One region of the Periweissella cryptocerci genome, then DNA from elsewhere that is predicted to be linked to it. Evidence: predicted binding sites of a transcription regulator. Region 1 holds the regulator's gene; the other holds the start of a gene.
The links. The regulator Rex, encoded in region 1, represses fermentation and respiration genes when NADH is low (regulators of the CRP and FNR family bind a similar motif). The targets are predictions, from matches to a motif close to TTGTGAANTANTTCACAA.
Positions count from the first base shown of each region.

Region 2: a site for Rex is predicted at 2,037-2,054, ahead of EQG49_RS00790 (alpha-hydroxy-acid oxidizing protein). Genes of this name have one in related genera too.

Region 1 covers NZ_CP037940.1:2,004,175-2,007,600, reverse strand. The annotation lists gene groL (chaperonin GroEL) at 1-501, opposite strand, end outside; gene groES (co-chaperone GroES) at 587-871, opposite strand; gene EQG49_RS08785 (redox-sensing transcriptional repressor Rex) at 1,128-1,775, opposite strand; gene EQG49_RS08780 (ABC-F family ATP-binding cassette domain-containing protein) at 1,949-3,426, shown strand, end outside.
Region 2 covers NZ_CP037940.1:166,094-169,519, reverse strand. The annotation lists gene EQG49_RS00795 (glycerophosphodiester phosphodiesterase family protein) at 1-263, shown strand, start outside; gene EQG49_RS00790 (alpha-hydroxy-acid oxidizing protein) at 767-1,876, opposite strand; gene EQG49_RS00785 (DUF2628 domain-containing protein) at 2,184-2,438, shown strand; gene EQG49_RS00780 (hypothetical protein) at 2,529-3,221, shown strand.

The DNA of each region.
Region 1 (3,426 bases):
AACCTTGTCCATTGCTTCGGCGATTAAATCACCAACTTCAGCATTGGCAGCAGAGATTGACGCAACTTGGGCAATATCGTCCTTAGTTTCAACCTTGTGTGACATACCGTGCAATGCTTCAACAGCAGCCTTGGTTGCTAATTCGATACCACGACGGATACCAACTGGGTTAGCACCGGCAGTCACGTTCTTCAAACCTTCGTTCACGATGGCTTGCGTCAAAACAGTGGCCGTAGTAGTACCGTCACCAGCAATGTCGTTCGTCTTAGAAGCCACTTCAGCCACAAGCTTTGCGCCCATGTTTTCAAAGTGATCTTCAAGTTCAATTGCCTTAGCGATTGTTACCCCATCATTAGTGATGGTAGGTGCGCCGTAAGTTTCTTCCAAAACAACGTTACGTCCCTTTGGTCCAATGGTTGTCTTAACTGTATCTGCTAACTTATCAACCCCACGTAACATTGCTGCGCGAGCGTCTTCAGAGAATTTTAAATCTTTTGCCATGTGTTAATTTGCCTCACTTCAATTTTATATTTCATTAACGGTTGCCAAAATTCAAACTTTACGTTAAATTCTGCACCATTGTAAATTAGTCGACAATCGCGATGATGTCTTTTTCGTGAACTACTAAGAAATCTTCACCATCGTGCTTGATTTCATTACCAGCAAACTTATCAAACAAGACAATGTCGCCCGCCTTAACTGATAAAGGTGTCAACGTACCATCTTGCAAGAGGTAACCGGCACCAACAGCAATAACCTTCGCTGTGGTTGGTTTTTCGTCAGTACCACCGGCAATCACGATACCGCCGAATGTTTCTTCTTCTTTTTTTTCTAATTGTAAAATAACACGATCACCTAATGGCTTTAACATGCTATCCACCTCCATATGAATTATTTTTAGCACTCTCATTCTCTAAGTGCTAATATCTACAATCACTATCTTATCACGCCCGCAAAAGAATGCAAGTCTTATGGTTAACAAATCCACCCTAATCGACATTTTACATGTGTAATTAGCGCACATTTTGCCTACTTATTTTTCCGCTATATATATCTGTACAAATTTAAAGTGCATTCAGTAATATAAAAAAAGGCCAACCAAAATGGTCAGCCCGAAAAAGAATTAATTATTTATTTTCACCTTCACTGGTGTAGTTTTCAATGAAGTAAATCAAAGTTTGCAATTCGTTAGTTAAATCAACGTTTTGCACGCGAACAGAGTCTGGTACAGTAACACGTAATGGCGTGAAGTTTAAAATCCCCTTCACACCCGCTTGTACAAGTAAATCCGTTGTCTTTTGAGCTGTTTCAGATGGCACAGTCAAAATTGCAATTTCAATCCGTTGATCTTCGATTTGCTTAACTAAATCTTGAATATCATATACTGGCACCCCAGATTGGATTGTGTTAATTAATTCTGGGTTAATATCAAATACTGCCGATACGCGCACATTTGAATTTTTGTGGAAATTAAAGTTTAACAAAGCATGGCCTAAATTTCCCAAACCAATTAAAGCAACATTTGTTAAAGTATCTTGGTTAAGAATCTTCGCGAAAAAAGTTAGTAAACTTTCAACGTCATATCCATATCCGCGTTTTCCCAATGCGCCAAAGTATGAGAAGTCACGACGAATCGTGGCTGCATCAAACTTCACAGCATCTGACAATTCAGTCGATGAAACCCGAGTTTTACCCGCATCCAATAAGAAGTTAAGATAACGGTAATAGATTGGCAAGCGCTTAGCAGTTGCGCGTGGAATTGATGGTTCAGTCACGTAATCGTCCTCCATTTTCACAAATATTATTTTGTCTTGTGAATTTCTTTTCGTTTGCTATTGTAGCACATTTTGCTTGCTTGTGAACTAAAAAACAATCGCATTTTCACAAACTTTTAGGCGCAGCTATGGTAAAATCAACATATTAGAGATAAAGAATGAGGTAAGCCAAAATGATTTTGTTGCAAGTCCAACATGTGGAACGCCGCTTTGGAGCGGATGTATTGTTTAGCGATGTACAATTAGAAATTCAAGACCGCGCGCGGATTGCTTTAGTTGGGCGCAATGGTGCTGGTAAGTCGACCTTGCTGAAAATCATCACTGGCCAAGAAGCCCCTGATGAAGGTGATGTCACTAGCAAGAAAGATCTCACCATGAGTTATTTGGCGCAAGATACCGGTTTAGACACTGAAAATACAATCTGGGATGAAATGCTTGATGCGTTCGCTGAAGTCCGTAAAATGGAAAAAGAAATGCACCGTTTAGAAGCCGTGATTGCTGACCCTAGTTCGGTGACCCCAGATGAATACACCCGCGTACTCGCTAACTACGACCAAATCCAACACGATTTTAACGAAAAAAATGGTTACGGTTATGAAGCAGCTATTCGTGGTGTGCTCCATGGTTTTCAGTTTGAACCGGATCGTTTTGATGACAAGATTAGCTCTCTGAGCGGTGGTCAAAAAACACGTTTAGCCCTAGCTAAAGCCCTACTTGAACGTCCCGATTTATTAATTTTAGATGAACCAACTAACCACTTAGATATGGATACTTTAGCGTGGCTGGAAAGCTATTTACAAAGCTACACCGGTGCCCTCTTACTCGTATCGCACGACCGGTACTTCCTAGATCGCGTTGTCACTGAAGTTTACGATATGAACTTTGGCCATCTTGACCACTATACTGGTAATTATTCCCGTTTCTTGGATACAAAAGCCGAACGTCTTAAGACTGCTTCTCGGGAATTTGAAAAACAACAAAAAGAAATTGATAAGTTGGAAGACTTCGTTAATCGTAATATTGTCCGCGCTTCCACGACCAAGCGGGCACAAGCACGGCGGAAACAACTCGAAAAAATGGAACGGATTGAAAAGCCAACGGTTGATTCATCCCGCGCTCAAATCCAATTCTCAACTGACCTAGAAAGCGGGAGTGAAGTTTTACGTGTCCGTGATGCGGCAGTTGGGTATTCACCCGATCATATTCTCGCTGAACCAATTAATATTGACGTCGATAAACACCATGCCGTTGCTATTGTTGGTCCTAATGGTGTTGGTAAATCGACTTTACTCAAGAGCATCCTAGGCATCATTCCGTTTATCAAAGGATCTGCTAAAATTGGCGCCAATGTGTCGGTTGGCTACTATGACCAAGAGCAACACACGCTCCACGAAAACAAAACAATTGTGCAAGAACTCTGGGATGAGCATCCACAAACGCCAGAAAAGGATATTCGGTCGATTCTTGGCTCATTTCTCTTTAGTGGGGATGATATTACCAAAAAGGTTAATAGTCTCTCAGGGGGCGAACGGGCGCGTCTGATGCTCACTAAGTTAGCGATGGATCACGATAACTTCCTTATCCTTGACGAACCAACTAATCACCTGGATATCGATTCCCGCGAAGTTCTTGAAGTTGCCGTCAACGAATT
Region 2 (3,426 bases), 1.2 Mb from region 1:
CAACGGCGACGGCCATCTTGTTTGAAGATGCGATCCCAACAAATTGGCTCGAAGTCGCCCAAGCAGTCCAGGCAGAATATATTCACCCCGACGCAGCATTTTTGACGGCGGCCCAAGTTGCAGAGTTTACGGAACAGGGCTTTCGCACTAATGTGTGGACAGTCAACACCCAAGACAAGGCAAGCGAATTGTTTAGTTGGGGTGTTCATGGAGTCTTTACTGATTTTGCCCATGAATTAACATTTCAACCCGCATTTATCTAGATAATCACTGATAAGCAAAATGGACTATATTTTTTCTAACGTGGGATTGTCGTTTCGGTACGTTTTAATCATCGAATTACTGAGGTTCTATTGTCAGCGGTTTTTCATGCTGCTGCCTGTGATTGGTAATTATTTTTCGCTAGTTTGAGCATTACGCCTAACTAACGAAGTGCCGGTAAATTGCTTGGCGGTCGCAGACTTTACACCACGACTGGGGTGATATGTGTGAAACACATGTCGCCGCTGAGGATAAGATGAGGAGTCTTAGGAATTTATTCCTTAGAGTCCCAGCTTATCCGAGTTGTTCAAGACCGCACTTTGGCTTGAACATGTGCTTCCAGCGTGGTGCGCCAAGTAATTTACTGGCACGTAGTGGTCAATTATATTCAATTCCACGTCAGCCAAAATAAAAAGGATGTCCGCTCAAGTAAATTGAGTGAACATCCTTTTTATTTTGGCGTAGTTAGCCGTATTTGTGATAAATTAACGGGCTGGCGCTAGTATTATTTGGCGTCTGCTAGGACGGTATTTTTAACATCAGCGATAGTTTGCGTACCTGCTAGTTGCATGTCAATTGTTAATTCTTTCTTGAAGTGATTGTATACATCGGTCACACCTTGGACACCACCGAGGCTCAAGCCCCAGAGCATTGGGCGACCAATTGCGACGATATCTGCGCCACTTGCGAGTGCTTTGAAGATGTGTTGACCGCGGCGCACACCAGAATCGAAGATAACTGGCACACGCTTAGCAACTACTGCGGCAATCTCAGCAAGGGTGTCAAATGAACCAGGGGCACCGTCGATTTGGCGACCACCGTGGTTACTTACCCAGATACCATCGGCACCCGCATTCAGCAAGTCTTCAATATCAAGTGGTGATTGCACACCTTTAACAATGACTGGCAAATGCGTGTAATCCTTGATGGCTTTAATATCAGCAAGTGAAAGCTTTTGCTTGGCTTTGGCATAAATGGCGGCAATTCCTTCACCTTCGCCGGAATCTGGTCCCGCAGTCTTAGCGGCCCAGGCGGCAAGATTCTTCATTGGTAGTGGGAAGGCAAAATTGTTCATAATATCACTTTCACGATAGCCACCCAAAGTTGAATCAGCCGTCAAAATAATGGCCTTGTAGCCATCATTAACTGCCATATCGAGAATCCAGTGATTAAAATCATCATCTTTACTCATGTAGAGTTGGAAGAACTTGGCGGTGTCAGGACTTGCTTGGGCCACTTCATCAACGGTGGCATTACCATACGTTGAGAGGCTAAAAATTGAGCCAGCGGCACCGACGCCTTGGACGGTATCTTTTTCCGCTTGTTCATGCACTAAGCCGTGTGCGGCAATCGGAGCAGCAATGATTGGGGCATCAATATGAATGCCGAACAGTTCGGTACTCATATCAGGTTTTTCAACATTGCGTAATACCCGGGGCAATATTTTCTTATGTTCAAAGCTAGTTACGTTTTCGCGGAGGGTAATTTCACTTTCTGCACCACCGGCTAAATAACCGAATGCACCTTTGTTCATTTTAGCTTTAACAATTGGTTCGAGCGCAGGAATGTTTACGATATCAATTGGACGTTCTTCAGTACTTGTGTGATATGCCATATGATTACTTACCTCTTAATTAAAATTTTTTACTTTTTGGTTGGATGCAATGCGTGCATCACCAATTCCGTTTCCCCGTTGCTTATGATAGTCCTTATTAACTAAAAGATAAACACTTATTATTAATAAGTTGATTACCCAAAGTTAATACTAACTTTCTATGTTAAAATGATAACAAATCATGCGTAATTTTGCTTAGAGTAGGGTTCTAGTTACCGACTTTGCACAAATTTGCGCGAATACAAAACATGAGATGCAACTTTGACGGAGCAAGTCGAAGTTGCACATGAATTAAAGGAGTTAGATTATGTATGTAACTTTAACACGGGGTTATGAAACCAAAACGGTCAAAAGTGGCTTTTCTTGGACGACTTTATTTTTTGGCTTTTTCCCAGCGCTGTTCCGTGGTGATTTCACCGGGGCGTTATTAATTTTTATTCTTGAGGTTATTTTTTCGTTGAATACATTTGGGTTTGGCTTTTCAATTGTCGGTCTAATTTTTTCATTTTTCTATAATAAGATGTACATCAACAAGCTTATCCGGCATGGTTGGCGTTTTTAACATAAGGTAGTAGCATTACTTGGTTAGGAATAATAGTGGGAGAACATCTTGGGGAATGATTGTTCTTAGTTGGGAGTAGGGGTTAGGGGAATGAAGTTTTTAGCGTTAATTAGTGTAGTTTTAAGTGGCGTGCTAATGTGGGTTTGGCATACTTTTACAACTCGGCTAGGTGCGATGCAGCATCAAATTCCAAATGTTATGGTCATCAACAACTGGTTACATGTGTATTTTTATGTGGTGATTTCTGCAATTATTCTGATAGTGTTGCTACTGATATTACGGAAACCAAAGTTATTAGCAGTGGGCATTGTTTTGCAGATTGGAATTCTTTATTACGCAGTCATCGGGCAAGCCAATGCGGTTAATCAACAAGATGTGCGGTACTTCAAAGTGGCAGCCGGTGGTGGTCGCTATAAAAAATTAGCATATAATGACGCTCGGCAATTAACGCGTGATACGGGACAATATCTGATATACGTTAATCCAGCAAAGGGTAAGCAAACGCGGGAATTGCAACAATACATTAAAGCACATGGTATCATCTTACGAACATTACGGATCCAAATTAATACTAATTTGAACTTGTTAGCAGCGACAGCTCACCAACCGCGACCCACAAGTACACCGATATTTGCTGATAAGCCAATGCTAATTGTCGTTGGCCAGGCATCGGTCATGGTGGTCAATAAAAAGGCTAAGCAACACCTCTTTGGAACAGTTAGAACCCATGAATTGAAAACAACGAGTGATTTTATCAACCAAATAGCACTTTTTTATCACTAGTACGTAGGCAGCTAGCACCACGCGGGAGTGCAATCCGTGTGGTTTTCACTGGATTTTTTGGTGCCTAACTATGTAAGTGAGTCGGCGGCGCATTTGTTCCGTGAAAATTAAAAAACAAAGATGCAGGCTAGTTTTTCGTAGCATTGAAGTGAACCCCCGGTATTGGACCAAAATCCAATACTGGGGGTTTTCGTTATGTCTAAAT